DNA from 2 places in the Lysinibacillus sp. BSL11 genome. Region 2 is predicted to be linked to the other one. Evidence: a T-box and tRNA genes for the amino acid it is inferred to sense, from the RefSeq annotation. Region 2 holds a T-box; the other holds one or more tRNA genes.
The links. The T-box of region 2 lies ahead of serS (serine--tRNA ligase). A T-box ahead of a tRNA ligase gene usually reads a tRNA of that ligase, here a tRNA-Ser.
Positions count from the first base shown of each region.

Region 1: it encodes a tRNA-Ser, which carries the amino acid that the T-box ahead of serS (serine--tRNA ligase) is inferred to sense. The anticodon was not compared.

Region 1 is NZ_JAVGCX010000033.1:552-7,821, reverse strand. It holds gene RCJ95_RS23605 (cation:dicarboxylate symporter family transporter) at 1-1,134, opposite strand, end outside; gene RCJ95_RS23600 (response regulator) at 1,227-2,105, opposite strand; gene RCJ95_RS23595 (sensor histidine kinase) at 2,106-3,365, opposite strand; tRNA gene RCJ95_RS23590 (tRNA-Ser) at 3,493-3,585, opposite strand; RNA gene ffs (signal recognition particle sRNA large type) at 3,754-4,021, shown strand; gene dnaX (DNA polymerase III subunit gamma/tau) at 4,163-5,947, shown strand; gene RCJ95_RS23575 (YbaB/EbfC family nucleoid-associated protein) at 5,968-6,282, shown strand; gene recR (recombination mediator RecR) at 6,294-6,890, shown strand; gene RCJ95_RS23565 (YaaL family protein) at 6,904-7,119, shown strand; gene RCJ95_RS23560 (pro-sigmaK processing inhibitor BofA family protein) at 7,195-7,270, shown strand, end outside.
Region 2 is NZ_JAVGCX010000029.1:124-20,163, reverse strand. It holds gene RCJ95_RS23250 (deoxynucleoside kinase) at 1-543, opposite strand, end outside; gene RCJ95_RS23245 (heavy metal translocating P-type ATPase) at 741-3,152, opposite strand; gene copZ (copper chaperone CopZ) at 3,234-3,440, opposite strand; gene RCJ95_RS23235 (metal-sensing transcriptional repressor) at 3,472-3,804, opposite strand; gene RCJ95_RS23230 (cation diffusion facilitator family transporter) at 3,871-4,824, opposite strand; gene RCJ95_RS23225 (ArsR/SmtB family transcription factor) at 4,845-5,180, opposite strand; gene tadA (tRNA adenosine(34) deaminase TadA) at 5,404-5,919, shown strand; gene RCJ95_RS23215 (amidohydrolase) at 6,014-7,609, opposite strand; gene brnQ (branched-chain amino acid transport system II carrier protein) at 7,606-8,937, opposite strand; gene RCJ95_RS23205 (sigma 54-interacting transcriptional regulator) at 9,063-10,130, opposite strand; gene serS (serine--tRNA ligase) at 10,272-11,552, opposite strand; T-box leader at 11,628-11,847, opposite strand; gene pdxT (pyridoxal 5'-phosphate synthase glutaminase subunit PdxT) at 11,897-12,460, opposite strand; gene pdxS (pyridoxal 5'-phosphate synthase lyase subunit PdxS) at 12,462-13,346, opposite strand; gene pdxR (MocR-like pyridoxine biosynthesis transcription factor PdxR) at 13,449-14,867, shown strand; gene asnB (asparagine synthase (glutamine-hydrolyzing)) at 14,883-16,721, opposite strand; gene RCJ95_RS23175 (D-alanyl-D-alanine carboxypeptidase family protein) at 16,821-18,152, opposite strand; gene guaB (IMP dehydrogenase) at 18,294-19,757, opposite strand; rRNA gene rrf (5S ribosomal RNA) at 20,027-20,040, opposite strand, start outside.

The DNA.
Region 1 (7,270 bases), on a different contig from region 2:
AATACCAGCAATGAAGGCTAGTCCCTCAAGTGGAATACCTACAGTACCTAAAGTTGCTAGAAGTACTACGAATGATACCCCTGGAACACCTGCAATACCTTTAGATGTAACCATTAATACAAGCATTAACGTAATTTGTTCACCAATGCTTAGGTGAATACCGTACATTTGAGCAATAAATAATGCTGCAATGGCTTGATATAGTGTTGACCCATCTAAGTTAAAAGAGTAACCGGTCGGTATAACAAAAGATACAATATCCTTTGGCGCCCCTAATTTCTCCATTTTCATCATAACACGTGGTAATACAGCTTCAGAACTTGCTGTTGAGAAGGCTAAAATTAGCTCATCTTTTAATACTTTAATTAAATAGAAGATGCTGATCCCTGCGAATTTTGCCACAAGTCCAAGAACGACAAAGATAAAGAATAGCATGGTTGCATAAACAAGAATTGCCAATTTGGCAAGTGGAACCAGTGAAGCAAATCCATATTTGGAAACGGTTACACCAATTAAACCAAATACCCCTAGTGGAGCGAATTTCATTACGAGGTTTGTTACCCAGAACATAGCATCTGCTACCCCTTGGAAGAAGTCTAAGACTGGTTTCCCTCGATCACCTACTGCAGCAACCCCTAAACCGAAAATAACTGAGAAGAAGATAATTGCTAGCATATTACCTTCAGCCATTGACTGAATAATATTTGTTGGGACAATGCCTACAATGATATCAAATGGTCCTTCATGCTGTACTTCCTCAGTTGTTGATACATACTTCGAAATATCCCCTTGAGATAATTCATTCATGTTAATACCTGCACCAGGTTGGAAAATGTTTGCAGAAAGTAATCCAACTACGATTGCAACTGTAGTAATAATCTCAAAGTAAATTATTGATTTCCCGCCTAATCGTCCAAGTTGCTTCATATCTCCAGTACCAGCAACACCAACGATTAATGTCGAAATAATAATCGGTACAACAATCATCTTAATAAGATGTAAAAATATATCCCCTAATGGTTGTAGATATGTCTCAATTTTGGGGTTTCCGTAAAAGATACCACCAACAATGATCCCTAAAATCAAACCGATTAAAATCTGAGCGGCTAAACTGACTTTAAATTTCTTTTTCAAATCCTTTGTACCTCCCCTAATATTAAATTTTTAGGACACGCCTTACTTTAATAATACGGAGGACTTATGGAATCCGACAAAATCCGAGAAAATTAATTTACTTTTGTTAAAATGTCTGAATATAACACTTGAATAAACTTCTTAATATTTACCTTTGCTTTACGATTATCGTGATCTTCAATCTGTGTCATGAGCTGACGAATTTCTTTAAAATCAAAATAGCGAGGGGCATAGTACTCGAATTCTGAGTTTGTGTAATCAACAACCCCTAAATTAGCAAGATTAATCATGGCAGCTAATATTGTACGACGCACACGCTGCTCGATGGCCTTACTCTCTTTTAAAATTTCATCTGGCGTAGCCTTGGTCACAGCTGCAATTTCTTCATAAAGCTCCTTTAATGGAGGAAGGGGTGCAATCTTGTGCTGGTGAGCAAGTAATGTTTCTATAATGGCAATGATATCCTCACTACCAATTTCCCCGACAATCCCCATATCATTCAAAATAGATTGAATATGGTCTCGTGATGTAGCTTTATGAGTCTTTTGTTCACTTAACTCAATGTTTGTAAGTGATTGACGTATCACTAATAGTGAATTTTTAAGTCGAAATTGTTCAGTTGTTTTTTTTAAAACATTTTCAACTTCAATACGATTGATTGGTTTATGAATGAAGAAATCAATTCCTTGCTCATAGGCTTCGCCAACCATTTCCTTATTCACTACCTGTGAAATCATAATAAATTGTCCCTCGAAACGATTTTGCATAAGTTGTTCCACAGTTGCTATACCATCAAGCTTAGGCATCAGTAAATCAATAAGTACAAACTCTGGCTGTGTCATTAAAATTTGCGGAATGGCATCTTCACCATTTCGAGCCTCACCAATAACTGTTCCTAACCCGCTATCTTCAATAATTTGCTTTAACATAACACGACTTGCACGATCATCATCTACAATAAAATACCTCATTTAAGTCTCTCCCGTTTGAATAGTTTGCGTAGGAATTATGATTTTAAACGTTGTGTATTGATTGTTTGATTCAACGGTTATTGAGCCTTTTAATTTTTCTACTAGTTCAGCAACATGCGAAAGCCCAATGCCAGTTGCTGCAACACCATCAACATTGAATTTAGTGGTGTATCCAGGTTCAAAAATAACAGAAATATCTGCTTGGGAAATCCCTTGTCCATTATCACATACGGTTATTACAGTATTATCCTCTTGGCGCTCAATAGCAATAGAAATGATCCCTTGCTTTTCAATAGCCTCAACAGCATTGGCTGATAAATTATTTAATAGAGCAAGGAGTGCAATATGATCTTTCGTTTGAAAATCAAAGTCTATACATGTATGAAATTGTATTTCCTTACCAAGTAATTCTGCATATTTCCTATTACCTTCTTCAATATAATGCAATAATTCAGATAATACAAAAGGGCCAAAGCTCTTTTCCCCGACAATCTTTGAAATACCAGCATATATCCGTTGAGAATCCTTTTTCACTTCATGGATTTCCTGGGCAATATGAAGTGCTTGTAAACTTTCCGCTCGAAAACCTAGCGTCTTTAACTGACGATATAATTCATAACCACTACCTGTAATTGTTTCAATATGATTCATTGACTTTTTTAAATATAGTGTCTCCACATAGAGATCAGATCCAATATTCAGCATTTCTTGTACCCGCTTTTTTTGTTCAGCTATCAAAATAGAGCTGTAAATCCCTACTACAAAAAAGCTTCGTAATAATGCTACCGCTAATAGGATCAAGAGATCATGGAGAAATAAAAAAGTATATGTTTGGACAAAAAATCGGAAAATTTGTTCAGCTAAATTACTGATGACCTCACTAAAAGCAACGAGTAAACCAAGTTTTAGTGGCTTTTCTCTGTATTGTTGAATATCTAAAATTTGCAGGCATACTGCAAACAATACATAAAATAAACCGGCTGGTAAATGGTTAAATATACTCTCGGCAATCAGAACATCATGTAATGTCGAATTAATAACCCGAAAAATAGTTGTCACAATACCGGTAGCTACACCTGCTAAAATAATTGGTGTAGGTTTAATTAATGTGCATAAAAAGAAGACAATTGTTCCTAAACCAAAACGGAAAGTTGTATTAGCAAAAGGCATAATTTTAATTTCACTACCTATTGCGGTCATAACAGCAATAATGAAAATCCAAGTAAGGGAAGCACGCGTCATAAGTAATTTCGATTGCAATTCAACAACCTCCCATCATTGATATAATAAAAAATACCACAACCGAGGCGGAAGTGGTATCTAACAAGTAATACATACAATTTAGGCAAAAAAAAAACGGCTACATTCGTAGTCGGAAATTTAAAACTGGAGGAGGTAGAGGGATTCGAACCCCCGCGCGGTGTTACCCGCCTGTCGGTTTTCAAGACCGATCCCTTCAGCCAGACTTGGGTATACCTCCATGTTATATTGCTTTACTGTCTTATCGACAAAAATAAATTTATCATAACTAGAAACGAACGTCAAGATAATTTTTGAAAAAATATATAATGTTTAAATCGTCACTTAGAAATAAATAATTTGTGCATTAAGTTGCATTTTATACAAACAGTCAGTATACTAGTTATTGCCGTGCTAGGTGGGAAGGTAGCGGTGTCCTGTAACTCGCAATCCGCTCTAGCGAGACTGAATTCCTTTTTCGAGGCTGTCCGTATTGTTTGGTCTGCCTTTTGCACGTAGTGTTGACGATTGGGTCCTGCGCAATGGATACCCATGAACCATGTCAGGTCCGGAAGGAAGCAGCATTAAGTGGTCTTATTCATGTGCCGCGGGGTTGCCTAATCTGAGCTAACGACAAGAGTAACGCTTATGTGCGGCTGTCAAGGAAAGGTGCACGGCATTAAATTGCCAATTCAAAGCATCCGTCTATTATAGGCGGATGCTTTTTTATTTTAAATTTAGCAACTTCATTTTCTATATAATGCAGCAAATGCTATAATAAAACTATTCAATTAAATGGAGAAGGAGAGAGGAAATCAGTGACGTATCAAGCATTTTACCGTGTGTATAGACCGCAATCTTTTCGAGAAATGTCTGGTCAAACACATGTCAAAAGAACGCTACAAAATGCTCTCCTAGCAAATAAAACAACACATGCTTACTTGTTTTCTGGGCCCCGTGGTACAGGGAAAACAAGTACTGCTAAAATCTTTGCGAAGGCCTTGAATTGTGAACATGCACCATCGAAAGAGCCGTGTAATGAATGTGCTACATGCATAAGTATTACAGATGGTTCTCATCCAGATGTAATTGAATTTGATGCAGCCTCAAATTCACGTGTTGAAGAGATAAGGGATATCATAGAAAAGGTGCGTTTTGCTCCTGCAAGCAGTAGATATAAGGTGTACATCATAGACGAAGTGCATATGCTTTCTACAAGTGCTTTTAACGCTCTTTTAAAAACGTTGGAAGAACCACCTCCTCATGCCGTGTTTATTTTAGCAACTACAGAGCCTCATAAATTGCCTGCTACGATCATTTCTCGTTGTCAGCGCTTTGATTTTAAACGACTTTCTACTAATGATATTATTGAACGTATGAAAGTTGTTTTAGAAGATATTGACTTACCATATGAAGAACAAGGTTTAAAGGTGATTGCACAATCAGCCGCAGGGGGAATGCGTGATGCTTTAAGCTTATTGGACCAAGTTGTGTCTTTTAGTGGCGAAAAATTAAAACTTGAGGATACGTTGTTAGTTACAGGTTCTATTAGTCAGGATGTTTTTTATGATCTAGCGGAGGCACTCAAAGTAAAAGATGTTGCGCAAATGCTTACCCTTTTAGAGCAACTTATAGCTGACGGTAAGGACCCTTTGCGACTCTCAGAGGATTTAATTACATTTTTCCGCGATTTATTATTACTTCAAACAAGTGATGATTTAGCTGAACTTTTAGAGCTTGTATCTCCTGAGGAACGTGTATTCACTTTAGCGCACGAGTTTGCACCAAATATGCTTTATGGATATATTGATATACTTGCAAAGACACAGCAAGAGATGCGTTTCTCTCACCATACCAAAATTTATTTAGAGACGGCTTTGCTTAAAATGGTACAGTTTTCAGGAGGGATAGCCCATCAGACGGTGACTACAAATGAAATGGGAGAAAACCCTGATCTCACTCAAAAAATTGTAGCTCTTGAACAACTGGTTCAGCAACTATCCTTACAACTGCAAACGGGGACACCTATGCAAACGACGACAGCACAAAAAGAGCAACGGCCTCGAGCTAAAAGCCCGAATGGTTATAAAGCACCTACAGGTCGTATTCAGGAAGTGCTGAAAGATGCAACAAAGCAGGATGTGCAACGTATTAAGTCCATTTGGGCACAAGCCTTAAGTCAAATGCAAAAATCACAATCGGCTCTTTTAGCAGAAGCCGAACCTGTTGCGGCATCTTCAAGTGCTTTTGTGTTAAAATTCAAGTATGATATTCATTGTCAGATGGTTGCCGACAACCAGTCTTTAAAGGCTCACTTTACACAATTAATTGCAGGGCAAACTGGTACAATGTACGAGATGCTATGTATACCAGAAGAATCGTGGTTAAAAATGCGTGAAGAGTTTATTCGTGATCATGGTCTGCAGCAAAAGAAATCACAGACTGAATCAGAGCATGGAGAAGAATTATTAGAGCCACCACCGGCAGAAATGCCAGAAGAACCATTTATCGATGATGCCCAACCTCTTGCTTCACAAGACCCACTTGTAACAGAGGCTGAAAAGCTCTTTGGTAAAGATTTTGTTGAAATTATTGAAGATTAAATTTTTAGGAGGAAACATTTATGCGTGGAATGGGAAATATGCAAGGTATGATGAAAAAAATGCAAAAAATGCAAAAGGAAATGATGGAGGCTCAAGAAGCTCTAAATGCTGAGCAATTTGAAGGTGTTGCAGGCGGCGGTATGGTGAAAGTAACAGTTTCTGGTCAGCGTGAAGTAGTTTCAGTAAATCTAGATGAATCTGTAGTAGACCCAGAAGATATCGAAATGCTACAAGACCTAATTGTTATTGCAACAAATGAAGCGTTGAAAAAAGTAGAAGAAAAAACAAACTCAACTATGGGTAAATTCACGCAAGGCTTAAACCTTCCATTCTAGGAGGTATTCATATGTACTACCCAGAACCAATATCTAAATTGATCGATAGTTTTATGAAATTGCCAGGTATCGGGCCGAAAACTGCGGCTCGTCTGGCGTTTTTTGTGTTAACAATGAAGGAAGACGATGTATTATCTTTCTCTAAAGCACTAATTGATGCTAAACGAAACCTAAGCTACTGTTCTATTTGTGGCAATATAACGGATGTAGATCCTTGTCACATATGTACAGATAAGCAGCGAGATCATTCTATTATTTGTGTTGTACAAGATACAAAAGATGTGATTGCAATGGAAAAAATGCGTGACTACAACGGTATGTACCATGTACTTCAAGGAGCTATTTCACCAATGGATGGTATTGGTCCAGAAGACATTAATGTTGCTTCTTTGCTAGTGCGCTTGCAAGATGAAAGTGTCCAAGAACTTATTTTAGCTACAAATTCAACAATCGAGGGTGAGGCAACCGCTATGTATATTTCTCGCCTTGTCAAACCGTCAGGCATTCGTACAACTCGTATTGCTCATGGATTGCCAGTAGGTGGAGATCTAGAATACGCAGATGAGGTTACGCTGTCTAAGGCAATGGAAGGCCGACGCGAGTTATGAGTGAGGGATTAGTATGTTCTTCCGTAGTAAAGGGAAATTAAAAAAGGAATTTGATGATAAGCTTGTGAATCTGATTAAAGAAACAAAAGAGGATTTACAGCAGGCAAAGATAATAGAAGAATTAATGGATGATTATGACCTAGGTGTAATTGCTCAACGCAAAACAGCAGAAAGTATTCATTTCTATTTGTTTAAGGAAGCTAGAATTCGTAAGGTATTAATAAAATAGTTCTTTGTAAAATATTCATAGAAGCAAAACAGGAAACATAAACTTTCATAATTATTTAATTGAGGGGGCAACTATATGTCTGAGTTAGTAATTATGAGTATTTGTATTCCTGTCGGGCTTCTTTTTCTTTATGTAATAATAAGACATGCTA
Region 2 (20,040 bases):
ATTAAATCGAATAACTGGAATTTCGGGATGCATGCTCTCAAAATGCTCGATAAAAGAATGATAGTCGGCCACAAGCTGCTCCATGTAATCACGTGAAATCATCTTTTCAAACTCTCGCCCTCGCATGGCGATACGCTTCATTAATGTCTCAACACTGGCATGTAAATAAACCACTACATTTGGAACAGGCATGTCTTTCGTTAAAATTCTATAGATCTCCTCATACTTCTCGTATTCAGTTGGTGCCAATGTACGCTTCGCAAATATTAAATTTTTAAAAATATTATAGTCTGCTACAACAGGTTTGGCATGTGTTAAACGAAATTTTTTAATATCGGTTAGTTGCTTATAGCGATTACAAAGGAAGAACATTTCCGTTTGGAAACTCCACTCTTCAATGTCTTCATAAAACTTATTTAAAAAAGGGTTTTCGTCTACAATTTCTTTTAATAGATGGTAATTAAATGTCGCTGCTATCTCTTTCGATAAAGAGGTTTTACCAACACCAATCGGACCTTCTACCGTAACAAATGGAACCGTCACCAGAAGCTCCTCCTTTTGTTCTATGGATTCGATCATTGTGTCCTACATAAAATGAATCAGTGCCTTTCATTTTATCATAGTAGGAAAATGAAAAACAGAATCAACCTATTGTTCTAGTAAATTTACCTGGGGTATTCTTCTTAGTGACATAGAAAAAAGACATCGAGAATCTACTTCCCGATGCCTTTTATACCAACTTATAATTTCACTCGTTGTAAACGAAGTGCATTTAATACGACCGAAACTGAACTAAAGGCCATCGCTGCGCCTGCTACCCATGGCGCAAGCAGACCGAGTGCAGCAATTGGAATACCTAATGTATTATAAGCAAATGCCCAAAATAGATTTTGTTTAATATTACGCATTGTTTTTCTACTCATTAGAATGGCATCCGCGATACTATTTAAATCTCCACGAATAAGCGTAATATCGGCTGCTTCCATTGCCACATCTGTCCCTGTACCAATTGCCATCCCAATATTCGCTGTTGCTAAGGCAGGTGCGTCATTAATACCATCACCTACCATCGCCACTTTTTTCCCTTGGGCTTGAAGTTTTTTCACTTCATCAGCTTTACCTTCTGGTAAGACTTCTGCAATAACATGATTCACGCCTACCTCTGTTCCAATTGCTTGAGCAGTACGCTCGTTATCACCAGTCATCATGATGACCGTAATATCCATATCCTGTAAACGACGAATAGCTTCTTTTGATGTATCTTTCACGGTATCAGCCACAGCTACTAAACCTGCATATTGCCCATTGATGGCTGCTAACATGGCTGTCTTACCATTTCGTTCTAGTTGCTCCATTGTTGGTAAAATATTATTAATATGAATACCATATTGTTGCATTAATTTACGTGTGCCAATGATAACACCTTGACCTGAGACAGTTGCCTGCACACCATAACCCGGTATTGCTTCAAAGAATTGAACGTCACCTAAAGCTATGCCGCGTTTTTCTATGCCTTGAACAATGGCTTCTGCTAGTGGATGCTCTGACTGCTTCTCTGCTGCCCCGATTAAGGATAAAAAGCGTGCTTCATCTTGCTCTGGTGCTAACAGAACATCTGTAAGCTCGGGTTTACCATGTGTCACTGTTCCTGTTTTATCTACAACAACTGTATCTATGCCTTGTGTTTGCTCTAAATGTTCTCCACCTTTAAATAAAATACCAAACTCAGCTGCACGTCCAGAGCCTGCCATTATTGAAGTTGGTGTTGCTAACCCAAGTGCACATGGACAAGCAATAACAAGAACTGCGATTAATACCTCTAAAGCAGGTGTAAATTCCCCTGGACGGACCCAAATAATCCAAATGAAAAAGGTTACAATGGCTATGCCAACTACAATAGGTACGAAAATTCCCGAAATCTGATCTGCTAAACGTTGAATAGGTGCTTTCGATCCTTGAGCATCTTCGACCACTTTAATAATTTGTGCCAATGCTGTATCACGACCAACCTTTGTTGCAGTCATTTTAATAAAACCATTTTTGTTAATAGTTGAGCCAAATAATTGATCACCTTGCTTTTTATCAACTGGTAGACTCTCTCCTGTTAACATCGATTCATCAACAGCTGTTGTCCCCTCTATTACCTCACCATCTACAGGAATTTTTTCACCTGGTTTCACTAAAATAACATCGCCAATGATAACTTCCTCTAATGGGACCTCCTTTTCTATACCGTCACGTACAACGATAGCTGTCTTTGCTTGAAGTCCCATTAGTTTTTTTATGGCTTCAGATGAACGTCCTTTTGCCTTTGCCTCAAATAATTTACCTAATAAAATAAGTGTAATTAATACAGCGCTGGTTTCAAAATAAAGATGTGGACCATGATGTGATCCTATCGTTACAATCGCTTGATAGACACTATAGAAATAGGCCGCTGAAGTCCCCATAACAACAAGCACATCCATATTTGCACTACCATTGCGTAATGCTTTATATGCCCCTACATAAAATTGTTTACCAATAATAAATTGCACAGGCGTAGCCAATACCATTTGGACCCATGGATTCATTAGAAATTCTGGAACATATAAAAATGATGTAAAGGAAAAATGACCAACCATCGTCCAAAGCAGTGGTAATGAAAGAATAGCCGATAAAATAAATTTATGTTGTTGCTGTTTAATTGCTTTTTCGCGATGATCTACGGTTTCCTGTTCATCTGCCTTTTGATGTGCCCCATAGCCTAGCTTCTCAACCTTTGTAATGATATCTGCGATGGATACTTCCGAAGGATTAAACTCAATCATCGCTTTTTCCAGTGCTAAGTTAACATTAGCAGAGGAAATACCACTTAGCTTATTTAACCCTTTTTCAATGCGAGTCGCACAAGCTGCACATGTCATTCCTGTAATATCAAGCTCAGCTTTTTGTTTAACAACACCATAGCCAAGTGCTTCTATTTTCCTTTCAAAATCTGCTTCACTTAGTTTAGTTGGGTCATATTTAATAGATGATTTTTCAAGTGCTAAATTTACTGTTGCATGTTCTACACCATCCATTTTATTTAAACCTTTTTCTATACGAGTGGCACAGGCTGCACACGTCATACCCGTAATTTGCAAATTAGCTTCTTTACTAGCAGAACTCATTTACCATTCACCTCTCCTTATACCAACAGGGGGTATATTTTTTTGAAAATAAGAGAGTGCTACTGGAGCACTCTACAATTATTATTTTACGTCATATCCTTGGTCATCAATTGTTTCTTTAATTTGGTCAAGTGATACTTGTGTATCATCAAATGCAATATCCACTAAACCATCTGCTAAATTAACTTTTACTTGTTCAACACCAGCTAGAGCACCAACACTTTTTTCCACAGCATTTACACAATGACCACATGACATTCCTTGTACGTTTAATGTTACGTTTTGCATAATTAAATCTCTCCTTTTGTATGTTTTCAATCTATTTTTTCATTAACTTTTGAATCGTTATGACTAACTCATCTAATACTGCTTCATCGCCTTCTGATAGACGATCCACAACACAGCCCTTTAAATGACCTTCTAATAATATTTTTGCCACACTATTTAATGCAGATTGTGTAGCTGATAGTTGCGTAATAATATCATCACAGTAAACGTCTTTATCAATCATTCCCTTAATACCACGAATCTGACCTTCAATTCGATTTAAGCGAGTTGTTAAATCCTTTTTCACACGCTCAGGGTGATGACTTTTTCGGCAAGACGTAGCTTCCTCTGTATGACAAGCATCCTCTTTTACTGTCTCCTCCATTCACTACACCTCCTATTTGTAATTATCATACTATACCCAAGAAGGGTATGCAAATCATAAAAAATTTTATTTATCATCATGATGATGTTCATGGTCATTTTCTAATTTACATAAAATAGAATTATCATGTCGATGTAAGGATGTTTCTAATTGAATTGTTGCATGCTTAATGCCCTTATGTTGAAGATTATGTTCAATTTTCCGCAAGATATGCTCACTCTCAGCTATTTTCAATTGATCATTGACAACCGCATGACAGGATAATGCATTCGTTCCACTAGTAATTGTCCAGATGTGTAAATCGTGGATACTTTCTATTCCATCAGTCTGTTCTATTAACTGAATAATCTCCTGAACATCTACATTTGAAGGTGTCCCCTCCATTAAGACATGAATGGAGGCTTTCGTGACATGGTAGCCACTTCGTACGACCAATAATGCAACAATAACGCTTGCAAGAGGATCTGCCCAGCCCCAGCCAAAAAACATAATTAATAGTGCCGCAACAATAGCGCCTACAGACCCTAGCATATCACTTAGTACATGTAAAAATGCTCCGCGCATATTTAAATTATCCTTTGTATCACTTCCACGCATCATAATCCAGGCAACTAAAATGTTAACGAACAAACCAATTATACTAATTATAAGCATTCCAGTTGTAGCTACTTCTGGTGGGTTTGTAAATCGTTCAATTGCTTCATAGAAAATAAATAATGCGATTCCTATTAATGTAATACCATTCAGTACTGCAGCTAAAATCTCAAATCGTTTATAGCCGTATGTTTTACTATAGCTTGCAGCTTTTTCCCCAAACATAAAAGCTAACATCGCTATACCTAAAGAGATAGAGTCACTTAACATATGCCCTGCATCTGATAAAAGAGCCAAACTATTTGTTAAAAAGCCACCAATGGCTTCCACTACCATATACCCTGTAATAATAATAAACGACAGTAATAATACCTTTTTATTTGCACCATGTGTATGATCATGGCCATGGTCGTGTTGATGTCCCATTGTTATTCCCCCATTTCATTTTAGTTATGAGCCGCATGCTCAATGGCCTGCTTCAATAAATTCATAATGTGATCATCGTCCTTAGAATAATATAAGGTTGTTCCCTCTCTCCTAAATTTCACCAATCTTAAATTTTTAAGAAAGCGTAATTGGTGGGAAACGGTTGATTGGCCTAAATCTAAAATTTCTGCAATATCATTAACAGAATGTTCATCTGAACAAAGTAAGTTTAAAATACGAATTCGTGTTGGATCACTCAATGCTTTAAAAGTCTGAGATACTACAAATAATGTCTCTTCATCTAAATGCTGATCAATATTTTTTTGCATTTCTGAACTGTTTAATTTTTCATCCATAGAAGTTTACCCCATTCTTCAATATTTATATATGAGCATGTGTTCATATATAAATATATATGGATATATAAGGAATGTCAACAAGTATTTATGCTTCGACATATTACAGGGGAAGCGTTTACGCATGGCTGCGATGATTATAGATGAATATAACATCCGAAAAGAAGTTAACAGTAGCAATTACCAATTCAGCACGCTACACTACTGTTAAGGAGAGATATGAGTGGATATTTTTGACGCAGATCGTTTATTTATGAAACAAGCCTTAGAGGAAGCTCAACAGGCTGCCTTACTTGGGGAAGTACCAATTGGTGCAGTACTTGTTTATGAAGGAAAAATCATTGCACGTGCGCATAATTTAAGAGAAACAACGCAAAATGCTACAACACATGCGGAGTTGTTAGTGATTCAAGAAGCCTGCAAAAAAATAGGGAGTTGGCGACTGGAGGATACTACTCTTTATGTTACATTGGAGCCTTGTCCAATGTGTGCAGGGGCCATTCTCCAATCACGTGTACCTCGAGTTGTTTATGGGGCAAGAGATCAAAAAGCTGGCTGTGTAGATTCTCTTTACCATTTATTAAATGATGAACGCTTTAATCATGCATGTGATGTAACAGAAGGGATTTTAGCCGAGGAATGTGGTCAAATTTTAACAGACTTTTTTAAGGCATTAAGAGATCGTAAAAAAGCTGAGAAAAAAGCACGATTAGCTTCCAACGATATAAATGGTCATTAAAGAAGGTGCCTCCTCATGAGACACCTTCCTTTTATATTTAAGGGAATAGCGATATATATGAAATGTGTCGTAGCAGCGACCATCTTCATCTAATTTATTGAGCTTGAATAGTGGATTGTGTAAAAACACATTCTCCTTCGATATATGTAGCGAATGGTTTTACATGCATAAGCTGGTTATGTGAAAGCGTCAGCAAATCGTCTGTTAGTACAACAAAATTAGCTTCATAGCCCTCTTTTAACTGACCAACGTTCTCCATACGAATCATCGTCTTGGCATCAACTGTGTATAGCTGTAATGCCTCCTCTACAGAGATTTTTTCTGAGGCGCCTAAATCTGTGCCATCATAGGCTCTTCGTGTAACAGCTGCTTGTATCGTCACAAAGGGATTAGCCGCTTCTGCCCATGATGTAGCAGGCGCATCTGAAGAGAGCGCTGTCGCAATACCCCTCTGTAGAAATGTTTGTACACCATACAATGTCTGTGTTTTTTCAAGCCCTAGATTCTCTAAATAACTCTCAATTTCACAAAATAAGAAGATGGGTTGTGGCACAAAGCCTATCCCCCATTCAGCAGCTTTTTGCAAGGCACTTTTAGATGGCATGGCTGCATGCTCAATACGAACAGACGGTGCATCTGTTAACCAAGCCTTTTCCTCATAAAATGTGTCGACAATTAGATCAATGGCTCTGTCCCCCATTGCATGAACCACTAATTGAATACCATATTCTTTTGCTACCGCAGCCGCCGCTAGCAGCTCCTCTTTCGAAGTCATCGCTATACCTTTTTCATCACTTCCCAAAAATGGCTCAGAAACAAGTGCTGTACGGCCTGAAACACTACCATCTGAAAATAGCTTGATACCTCCGATATAGGCTCCTGCAGAACGATCAATAGTATTTGCTGTTAACAGCTCATATCGTTGAATATCCTCCCAGATATAATAAGCTGCTACGCGTTGCTTAAAGCCTTTCTCTCGTGCTTTACGATACAGGCCTAAATAATCAATTGGTGCTACAGTGGCCATTAGTTCTGTAATACTTGTTACACCATAGGATGCCAAAGTTTGTGATAGCCTTAGCAGCCTTTTGACAATCTCTTCTTCAGAGGGTGTAGGTAAATGCTGTAGTACTAAATTACGTGCATTTTCACGCAGTACGCCTGTAGGTTCTCCATCTTCATCCCGATCGATTTGTCCACCCTGTGGATCAAGCGTATCCTTTGTAATACCTGCGATTGCTAATGCTTTACTATTGACCGATAAGATATGACCACATGTACGCATAACAATGACAGGTAACTCTGTAGAGACACGGTCTAAGTCCTCTTTTAAAGGCGCTCTTCTTTCCTTTAGTTTCCCTTCATCATAGCCCCAGCCTAATAGCCATCCCCGCTGACTTGCATCATAATTTGCTAGTGCATTAATTATATCCTCAATAGAATAAATATATGGAGGTAAACAAGCCAATTGTTCCAAAACATCCGCTAACATGATCGGATGCATATGAGCGTCAATTATCCCAGGAATAACGACCTTTCCTTGTACATCTATTATTTCTCCATGATAGGGAGGTAAATCTTCTTGTTGTCCAATCCAAAGTACAGTTCCTCCTTCAATTACCATAGCCGTCGCTGATGGCTGATTAGTATCTGCCGTATAAATCTTTGCGTTACAAATAATTTTCATCATTTTTCAACTCCTATTTCTTCCATACCAAAAGTAGATTTTTCAGGATCTTCTGCTTTCAGCACCTTATGCAAAATAGTACCGATAATAAAGCCAACAATAGATGGCATAATCCAAGCAAATCCACTAGACTGCAATGGTAAATGCATGACCAACTGTGTCACACCAGGTATTGTAATTTCATAGCTAGCAAATGTTTCAACGACACTTACTAGAAATGCAAATAGTACCGTTCCTTTATAGGCTCCTGCATTCGGTACAAAACGATCACAGGCTCCCAGTAGCACAAGTACAATAATGACTGGATAAATTACCAAGAAAATCGGCAATGTAATTTCGACGATAGCACCTACACCTAAGGAGCCAATAGTTGCGCCTACTACACACATAATAAAGACCCACATTCTATAGCCAAGTTTCTCTTTTGTTAGTTCATTTAAAAACTGTGATGATATGACCATGACGCCAATCGCTGATGTTAAGCAGGCAAAAACAACACATATAGCTAGTAACGCTTTCCCCAAATTACCAATGACACTAAAGGCAATGCCCGCTAATAGTTCTGTATCACTGCCAGGATTGGTGATGATACCACTACTTGTAGCCCCTAAATAAAGTAGGCCACCATATACTGCAATTAACCCTATTGCAGCAATAGCCATTCCACCAAGCGCGACCTTTTTAGATTGTTTCCCTTTATAGCCATAGCCAACTATTGCTGCTAAAAAGATTGGAGCACAAAGAATACCTGTTCCCACATCTCCTGTTTGATAGGCTGCTATTATGGAGTTGGCAAAAACCCTTTCTGCTCCTGTATTAATTGCCCCTCCTATTGGGTCTAGTACTCCTTTACCAATGAGGATGATAAGGATAAGAACAAGAACAGGCGTCAACCATTTCCCAATCTTATCGATAACATTTGATTGGTCCATCGCAAAATAAAAGCAAATCGCGAAAAATGCTAATACTGACACAATTAAAGGGACGCTCGGAATAATTTGGGATACCCCTAATTCATGAGTTGTCGCTGACATCCTCGGTATTGTGACAACCATCCCAATACAAACCATCATGACCGTATTAAAGGCTTTATAAAACCAATTTCCAATTGGTCTTGTGAGCGCTTCCACAGTTCCCCCAGTATTATAAATTGCATACACCGCAAGCACAGGTAAAATAACACCCGTTAAGCTAAAGCCCATCAAAGCGGAAATCCAAGATTCCCCTGCACTATTTCCTATGGATGGCGGAAATATTAAATTCCCAGCACCAAAAAATATAGCGAATAAGGCTAGCCCCACGATTATCGTATGCTGTATAACTTTAGACATATCCTCAACCCCTTTATAATCGTTTACAGAAGATTTATCTAAATAATAAAAAATTTAAGAACACGAAAAAAGGAGATAAATTTTTATCCCCTTTTTGTAAAATTTTTTTTACAACAATTCATATTTTAAACACTTTTTAGTTCTCGTACATTCCCCGGCCAATGATAGGCATAAAATAATTGAATTACTTCATTACGATAGCTTACATTTTTCTGTAGTGTATGTTCATTGTAAAATTGTATATAAAAATCAAGGATAATTGGAATATCTTCCTTCCTTAATCTTAGCGGTGGCAAATCAATTTGGAGAACATTTAAGCGATAAAATAAATCCTCACGTAGCCTTTTTTCAGCTAATAGTTTATCTACATCTTCATTGACAGTAGTAATATACCGTATATCTAAGGGCTCACCATTTAACACTTTTATATCTACCGCATGTAAAAGTTTCGCCTGCAAAGAGATATCCAATAAATTAAGGTGGTCAATGAATAACGTCCCACCATTAGCCTCCTGTAACTTTCCACTTTTTGCTTCATTGTCCGAGCCATATAGCTGAGTAAATATATTATCCTCTGTTAATGTTGAGCAGTTCAAAGTAATAAACGGCTTTGTATAGCGTTCACTTTCATTGTGTATGCCTTGTGCGATAATATCTTTCCCAGTTCCAGTTTCCCCAGTTAGTAAAACTGGTGCACTTTTTTGAGCACTACGACGTGCCTTTTCAAGTTGAGTTTTCATTTCGGCGTTTGTCGTAATGTAATCCTCCAAACGGTAGGTCGTATGATTATCTCGATATAATTTATGTCCCAGGAAATTATCTAAGTATTTAATTTGCTTAGTTTCATAAAAATGTTTTGAAAATTCAATGGCACCAATGACTTTTCCATGCTCCATAATGGGATAGGTCGAACTCAGTGATAAATAACTAAATCCGTTTAATGTTGTAAGTTGTTGTTCATAGTATAAAACTGGCTGCCCTGTTTGTATGACTTGAAAGACAGTACTTGTCTCAGGTGATAAATTTTGATAATTATCAGTCACAGTGCTTTGAAAAAATTCATCTGGTGTTAAGCCGATTTCCAATAATATATTTAAATCTGCTAAGTCATAAAAGATTGCACAGCCTTTATCATCTGTAATTAAAACATTATCAAATTCACTGAAAGCCTGTGCAAATTGTTGCAATTCCATGAATTTCTCCCCCTTGTCCCCATGAATATTACCCATTATAACGAATTTTCAAAAATTATGAGAGATTTCAATTTTTGCAACACAAAAAAGCTATTTTAGAACATCCATAAAGGAATTGTCTAAAATAGCTTTATCTGTTGTTTATTTTGGTGCGATTACTTCTTTACCGCCCATATAAGTTCTTAAAACTTCAGGAAGTACTACGCTGCCATCAGCTTGTTGGTAGTTTTCTAGAATAGCAGCAACTGTACGGCCAATGGCAAGACCTGAACCGTTTAATGTGTGCACATATTCTGGTTTAGCATTTGGCTCACGACGGAAGCGGATATTTGCTCGTCGTGCCTGAAAATCCTCAAAGTTAGAGCAAGAAGAAATTTCACGGTACATGTTTTGTGCAGGAATCCAAACTTCTAAATCATATTTTTTCGCTGCAGTAAAACCTAAATCAGCTGTACACATTTTTAACTTACGATATGGTAAGCCTAATAATTGTAATACTTTTTCTGCATGACTTGTTAATAGCTCTAATTGTTCGTATGACTCCTCTGGTTTTACAAAACGTACTAATTCTACTTTATTGAACTGGTGTTGACGAATTAAACCACGTGTATCACGGCCTGCTGAACCCGCTTCTGAACGGAAGCATGCACTATACGCTGCAAAGCCTTGTGGTAAAGCTTCAGCCGGTAAAATCTCATCTCGATAGAAGTTCGTTACTGGTACTTCTGCAGTTGGAATCATGAAATAATCTGTTTCCTCTAATTTGAATACATCTTCCTCAAATTTCGGAAGTTGCCCTGTACCTGTTAGGCTATCACGATTAACAATGACAGGTGGTAGCATTTCCTCGTAACCATGCTCCTCTGCATGTAAATCCATCATGAATGACATTAATGCCCTTTCTAAACGAGCACCAAGACCACGATAGAATAAGAAACGGCTACCTGTTACTTTCGCGCCGCGTTCAAAGTCTACAATTTTTAAATCCGTAGCAAGGTCCCAGTGTGCTTTAATATCAAAATCAAATGTCGGAATTTCACCCCATGTATATTCCTCAACATTGTCGTCCTCTGTTGTGCCTACTGGTACAGATTCATGTGGGATGTTTGGTAAACGCATCATCATATCTTTAAAGCGTTCTTCCACATCATTTAATTGTACATCTAATTCTTTAATTTCATCGCCAACCTGACGCATACGAGCAATGACTTCATCAGCATTTTCTTTGTTACGTTTCATAACTGAGATTTGTTCAGATACTTTATTGCGTTCCGCTTTTAATTCTTCTGTTTTGGCAATTAATTCACGACGTTTTGCATCTAAGTCTTCAAAGTCATCTAAATTTCCCAAGTCCTCATTACGTGTTAATAACATCTCTTTAATTTCCGTGAAATTCTCACGTACGCGTTTAATATCTAACATCTTCATACCTCCAATAGTTTCTTCATGATGGATAATTGTTGCAGCGAAATGAACACAAAAAAGCCCTCATCCCTAAAAAGGGACGAGAGCTACCCGCGTTGCCACCCTAATTGACTAGACATACTTCTGCCTAATCCACTTATTTCATAACGGCATTTCAGCCGGCTACAGCCTACTTCATTCACTTCGACTGTGCAACTCCAGGACGGATTCACAAGTGCTTTTATCAGCTTCCACCAACCGCTGACTCTCTAAAAAAAACGTGCTTGCTACTACTTCCCATCATCGTGTTCAGTTATTTAAAATTTAACCATACTGTACTATATGAAAACAAATTTTGCAAGTCATACCATAGAGGATACAAAATATTCAATAATTCGTGTATCCTCTGTTAATTCGGGATGAAACGAACAACCCAATATATGGCCATCTTGTGCCAAGATTATTTTCCCTTCATGTTGTGCAAGAATTTCAACACCTTTACCTACCGCTTCAATATGAGGTGCACGAATAAATACCGCTGGAATCCCTATACCTACTTTAGGAATATCTAGTTGTACTTCGAAGCTATCCACCTGACGTCCATATGAGTTTCTTGCTACAGTCACGTCCATCACAGCCAAATGTGGTTCATCTTCAATTAGATCCTTGGCTAATAAAATTAATCCCGCACATGTACCAAGCATCGGTAATCCTTGCTGTGCAAGTCCACGAATTGGCTCCAGTAGATCAAATCGATCCAGCAATTTTCTCATTGTTGTGCTTTCTCCACCTGGTAACACAAGTCCATCTAGGTTTCCTAAATCCTTTCTTTGTTTTACTTGAATTGCTTCGCAACCAAGAGCCTCTAACATTTGTATATGCTCACAAACTGCTCCTTGTAATGCTAATACACCAATTCGCTTCATGCTACCAACCTCGCTCTTGCATACGCTCGTTGTGTCCAAGTTGTGCAATATCAATCCCCTTCATTGGCACGCCGAGCTCTTTTGATATTTCCGCAATAAGCTTATAGTCTTTATAATGAGTAGTCGCCTCTACAATGGCACGTGCAAATTTTTCTGGCTTCTCAGATTTAAAAATACCTGAACCAACGAAAACGCCATCAGCTCCAAGTTCCATCATTAAGGCTGCATCAGCAGGCGTCGCCACTCCTCCTGCTGCGAAGTTTACTACTGGTAAACGACCAAGACGTTTAATTTCTCTTAATAACTCGAAAGGAGCTCCTAGTAATTTCGCCTCTGTCATTAATTCATCCTCTGTCATTCCTACGACTTTACGAACCTGTGCATTTACTTTACGAATATGGCGAACTGCCTCCACAATATTCCCTGTTCCTGGTTCACCTTTTGTCCGTAACATCGAGGCACCTTCCCCGATACGACGGGCTGCCTCCCCTAAATCACGACAGCCACACACAAACGGTACTGTGTATTCACTTTTTAATAAATGGTATTCTTCATCTGCTGGTGTTAAAACTTCACTTTCATCAATATAATCAACACCCATTGCTTCTAAAACACGTGCTTCAACAATATGACCTATACGTGCTTTGGCCATGACAGGAATAGTTACAGCTCCCATTACTTCCTCAACAATCCGAGGATCGGCCATGCGTGCAACGCCACCTGCTTTCCGAATATCTGAAGGTACTCTTTCTAATGCCATAACTGCTACAGCACCTGCAGCTTCTGCAATTTTTGCTTGCTCTGCATTAATGACATCCATAATGACGCCGCCTTTTTGCATTTCTGCCATTCCACGTTTTACTAGCTCTGTACCTGTTCGTTTCATTTTCTAACCTCCACCTTTATGATGAAGTTTAGTATAATAGAAATTGACCATATCAAAATATCCAGTTTTTAAAATATTTATAGGGTCAGGAGGTTCCAGATCATGGATATGCTTTTATTCCAGCTTGAAAGGGATAGTGATAAACCGCTTTATGATCAGCTTTATAACGGTATTAAAGAAGCTATTATTTCTAAGAAAATAACTGTAGGAGAAAAACTGCCTTCAAAAAGAAAATTAGCTGATTTTTTAAACATTTCCCAAACAACAATTGAAATTGCCTATGCTCAGCTATTAGCTGAAGGCTATATTATGTCCAAATCACGTATTGGCTATTTTGTAGAAGAAATAGATGAACTGCCTTACATTCAACAAGATACTATGGCGTCCATTAATGAATATCCTAAGAAAAAGTCTTACAAAATCGATTTTAATCCTGGATCTATTGATATCGATGCTTTTCCATTTCAAACATGGAGAAAGTATGCAAAAGAGCTTTTTGACGATACCTCAAAGGAGCTATTATTAACAGGGGAACCACAAGGTGAACTGCCTTTACGCACAGAGATTGCTAATTATTTATATCAATCCCGTGGTGTTGTATGCCACCCTGAACAAATTGTTATTGGTTCAGGGACGGAGCAGCTCCTCCCTATGATTCTCCGTCTTTTTAGTGAGGACACCAGCTTTGCATTAGAAAACCCAGGATACCCTGCCGTCCATCGAATGTTTTCCCAGCATAAACGAAAAGTTTACCCAATTGCAGTTGATGAAGAGGGCATAATTATTCATGATCTTGAAAAAACAGATGCTAATGTTGTGTATATTACACCCTCACATCAGTTCCCAACTGGAGCTGTATTATCTGCTACAAGACGAGCACAGGCTTTAAATTGGGCGGCACAAAGCACATCTCGTTATATTATTGAGGATGATTATGATTCGGAATTTCGTTATGCTGGAAAACCAATTCCTGCCCTACACGCATTAGATCGAAACGATAAAGTTATTTACATGAGTACTTTTACCAAATCTTTAATGCCATCCTTGCGAGTAGCTTATTTTGTACTTCCACCTAAGCTACTTGCTACTTATAACGATGTCTTTAATTATTACTCATCAACTGTGCCTCGTTTTGATCAGCATATTGTGGCAAATTTTATGGGTGATGGGCATTTTGCAAAGCATCTCAATCGTATGCGTAAAATTTATCGTAAAAAACATGATAAACTAACTTCTATTTTAGAAAAATATTCATCATCCATTAACATTACTGGTGAACAAGCGGGTATGCATATTTTATTAGAGGTTGAACACACATTCTCAGAAAAACAATTACAACAGCTCGCCTCTCAAGCAGAGATCGGTATTTATCCATTATCAGCCTATAGACTAGATGATTATGAATCTTCACAAGCTCAATTTTTATTAGGTTTTGGAGGGATTCCTGTACAAGCAATCGAATCATCCATTGAGCAGTTGATGGATTGCTGGAGTATACAAAAAAACGCCCCATCTATGTAGATGGGGCGTTTTATATTAAGTCTCAATTAATTGAATTTGATAATGCTCAAACCAAGTATGAATTTGCCCTAGATAAGCTAAAAGCTGGGGACCTGCCATTAATTGCCCATACCATGGAACCTTAAAAGAGCTACCTCCCGATTCAATTAACTCCGCAAGCTTTTGTCGTTCAAATAGTTCATGCAAAATTGAATTTTTATCATGCAGAATTTCCTTCAACCATTTTTGCACTCCTGCTGTATAGACAGGATGATATGTTTTGGGATAAGGATTTTTTTTACGATATAACACTTCATTCGGCAATAGATGTGCCATTGATTTTCGAAGTAATCCTTTTTCTATTCCATCCAAATTCTTCATTTCCCACGGAATATTCCAGGCATATTCTACAAGCCGATGATCTGCAAAAGGGACACGTACCTCTAAACTTGCCCCCATACTCATACGATCCTTCCGCTCTAATAATGTTTGCATAAACCATAGCATATTTAAGTAGGACATTTCGCGATGCTTTGCCTCTGCTAGACCTTCTCCATCTAACAAAGGAACTTCAGCTATTGTTTGTGTATATAGTTGTTGTGCATAGGCTTCAATTTTTAATTTTTTGTTCCACTTCTCTTGGAGTAATGCACTTCTTTCAGACAATGAACGGATCCAAGGGAAACCAGTAATCCTATCTTTAAACCATGGATAACCACCAAAAATTTCATCTGCACACTCTCCTGATAGCGCTACAGTAAATTCCCTTTTTATTTCACGACAAAACCATAATAACGAAGAATCTACATCTGCCATACCTGGAGAATCGCGAACGATGACCGATTCCACTAATAAATCAATTAACTGTTGCTGAGTGATCTCCTCTGCGTGATGAGCTGTCTTGAAAGTTTCTGTCATTTTTTGAATCCAGTACGTATCTGTGGAGGTCTGGAAAGAATGCGGGTTAAAGAATCGCTCATTATCTTCATAATCAATAGAATACGTATGCAACTGATGGCTTTGCTGTTGGAATCTATTTGCTGCAATGCCGGTGATAATACTGGAATCTAGTCCTCCTGAAAGAAACGTACAAATGGGTACATCTGAAACTAGCTGACGTTCTATAGCATCCGTTAACAAAAAACGAACATGTTCAATTGTTTCTCCTAATGTTTCTTCATGTCTACGACTTTGTAGCTGCCAATACGGCCACTTTCTTAAACCTTCTTCTCTAGAGAATCGCATAGCATAGCCAGGCCGTAATTCTTTAATATTTTGAAAAAGGGTTTTACCTGGCTCTCTAGAAGGCCCTACAGCCATCATACTTGCAAACCCTTCAACATTTACACATGCTTGAACCGTGGGGTGTGCTAGCAGAGCCTTCACCTCCGATGCAAAAAGTACACCTTCTTGTTGCTCTGTATAATACAAGGGCTTTACGCCTAGTCGGTCTCGACACAAAAATAAAGACTGTGTTTGCTCATCCCAAACACCGAAGGCAAAAATACCATTTAGAAATTCTACACACTGCTCTTTCCATTCAATATAGGCAGTTAATAGTACTTCAGTATCTGATTGTGTTGTAAAACTGTGCCCTCTTTTTTGAAGTTCCTTACGTAGCTCTTCTGTATTGTAAAGTTCGCCATTATATGTAATGACATAGTTCAAACCATCATGGATTTTTTTCATTGGTTGTTTACCACCGATTAAATCAATAACAGCTAACCGTCGATGGCCAAATGCAATATGCTCACTACACCAAATATTTTCATCATCTGGCCCTCTCTTATTTAATGTTTGCGTCATCGATTTTAATATTGTGTCACTTGTTCTTAAATCCTTTTGAAAACTAGCCCAGCCTGTAATGCCACACATTTAGCCACATCCTTTCGCCTATTAGCGTATGCTGTAGCGTGTAAAAATGTGAAAAAGCACATGAATGCTTAAGTACATTCATGTGCTCTTATTTAAATATTAAAACAATCCACCAACAAAGTCTGTAATGCCTCCCCATAAATTACCGAAGAAGTTACCTACACCTTGGAAGAACAATGAGATACCGCTAGCACGCTCTACAGCCTCTGTTGTGACAACATCGGATGAAATATCCTTGCCATCGATAAAGCCGTAATCTGTGCCTTCTGTGCGTTCAATAACGACCTTTCCTACAACAGTGTCTTTTTTAACATCTGCCTCTAAACTCTTTTTATCTAAAACCAATGTAGGTTTATATAAGTCTTTATCAGAAGACTTAATCATAAATGAAATTGGTTCTTTTACTGCAATCGATACTTTGTCTTCTTTACCTTTTGTTACTTTAACTGTTTTTTGATTTTTGAATGTATAGTTCCCTGGTAAAATTTCCTGCTTTGAGAATTGTGAAAAGCCGTAGTTAAATAATTTCGCTGTGGCATCAAAGCGAGCTTCATATGAACCTTGTCCATTTGCATCAACAGCCTTCATTACAACTGCAATCAAACGAGTACCATTGCGCTCTGCAGTACCTGTGAAGCAGTGACCTGCAAAGTTTGTTGTACCTGTCTTTAATCCATCTACACCTTGATATTCATACACTAATCCCGGTAACATAAAGTTCCAGTTAGACATTTTAATTGCATCTTCTGTCCCTTCACGGAATGTCTTTTTTGCAATTTTAGATGTCTCTAATACCTTTGGGTGATCCTTTAATAAATGATACGCTAATTTAGCTACAGATTTTGCAGGCATTACATTTTCATCTTCTGGGCCTGTGCCTGATGGATGCATACCAAATAAATCAGCATTATTAAGACCAGTAGCGTTGACAAATTTATAGCCCTCTAAACCAAGTTCTTCTGCTTTTTTATTCATTAACTTTAAAAATTCAGTTTCAGAACCTGCGATCGTTTCAGCAATGGCTACGGTTGCTGCATTTGCTGAATAGATTGCCATTGCCTCGTATAGCTCACGAATCGTATAAGTGCCATCTCTACGTAAAGGTACATTACTTAATGCACGATTTTGAGACATACGATACGTATAATCTGTTACGTGATATTCTTGATCCCACTTAACTGTCCCTGCATCAATCGCGTCCAATAACAGGTATTCAGTCATCATCTTTGTCATACTTGCAATACCTAGTGAAGTATCTGCATTTTGTTCAAATAAAATTTTTCCTGAATCTGCATCAATTAAAATCGCAGCATCCACTGTTAATCCTAAATCTGTTTCCGCATTAGCCTTTGCAGGAATACCTGCAAAAATACTAAATAATAAAACAGGAATTAGGAGTAAGCGTAATACGGTGTTCATTTTCTTTTTCACCTTTAAAGCCCTCCAAAAAATAATCTTGTCCTCGACATTTTATCATAGATAACAACAAACGTGTTGACTCTCTACCATAAAAAAATGCTCTCGCGCCATCTTTGTAGACGATGCGAAAGCATAAAAGTTGCAAGTAATATATTACATGGAATAGTTTGGTGATTCTTTTGTAATCTGTACATCATGTGGATGTGATTCACGTAGACCAGCACCTGTCATTCTAACAAATTGTGCATTCTCGCGTAGGTGTTCAAGATGTGGAGCTCCACAATAACCCATACCAGCGCGAATACCACCAATCAGTTGGTAGATTGTATCAGCTAATGGTCCTTTATAAGGAAGGCGGCCTTCAATACCTTCAGGTACTAATTTTTTTGCATCCTCTTGGAAGTAACGATCTTTAGAACCTTTTTCCATTGCGCCGATAGAACCCATACCACGATAAACTTTAAAGCGACGTCCTTGGAAGATTTCTGTTTCTCCCGGAGATTCAGATGTACCTGCTAGAAGGGAACCAAGCATTACAACGTTGCCTCCAGCTGCTAGTGCTTTTACGATATCACCAGAGTATTTAATACCACCATCTGCAATTATTGTTTTACCTAGCTCACGAGCTACTGTAGCACAATCATATACTGCTGTAATTTGTGGGACACCTACACCTGCTACAACACGTGTAGTACAAATAGAACCAGGACCGATACCTACTTTAACAACATCTGCTCCTGCTTCAAATAATGCACGTGCGCCTTCTCCTGTAGCAACATTACCAGCGATGATTTCTAGCTCAGGGTAAGTCTCACGGATTGAACGAATTGTTTGTAATACGCCTTCTGAATGACCGTGGGCTGTATCGATTACAACAATGTCAACTTGTGCTTCTACAAGCTTCTCAATACGTACCATCGTATCCTTTGATACACCAACAGCCGCGCCTACTAGTAAACGGCCATGTGTATCTTTCGCAGCATTCGGGAATTCAATCACTTTCTCGATATCCTTAATTGTAATAAGTCCAGTTAATCTACCTTCTTCATCTACAATTGGAAGCTTTTCGATTTTATATTGTTGAAGAATTTTTTCAGCATCCTCTAAAGTCGTTCCAACTGGTGCTGTAATCAAATCTTCTTTCGTCATTACATCTTCAATTTTTAAAGAGTAGTCAGAGATAAAACGTAAATCTCGGTTTGTAATAATCCCTACTAGCTTTTGATTTTCCATACTATCAACAATAGGAACACCAGAGATTCGGTATTTACCCATTAGATGCTCAGCATCGAAAACTTGATGTGTCGGAGTTAAGAAGAATGGGTTTGTAATAACACCATTTTCAGAACGTTTTACTTTTTCTACCTGTTCAGCTTGCTCATCAATTCCCATGTTTTTATGGATAATACCGATACCGCCTTGACGTGCCATAGCAATCGCCATTTTAGACTCTGTAACTGTATCCATACCTGCGCTGACCATTGGGATGTTTAATTTAATCTTAGGTGTTAATTGAACAGATAAATCAACATCTTTCGGTAGTACTTCGGAATGAGCTGGTACTAATAATACATCATCAAAAGTTAAACCTTCTTTGGCAAATTTAGTCTCCCACATTTTCGTAACTTCCTCCTATAGTTAAAAGAATATTAATTGTAAGATTAACAACGTGGACTGCTACTGTCAAGGAACTTATAAAAGAAAGACAATTCAGATTTTTAACAAATAACAATTAAGATAAACAATACAAATAATTAACTACATTTTTGAGGCATTTATTTGCATTATTTAAATTCAAAAAACACATTTGATCAAACTCTTTGGTAAAGTTAAAAGTTATCAAGACAAAGTAAAAAAACAGTCAGCGCACAGCTGACTGTTTTGTTGCCTAGCGATGTCC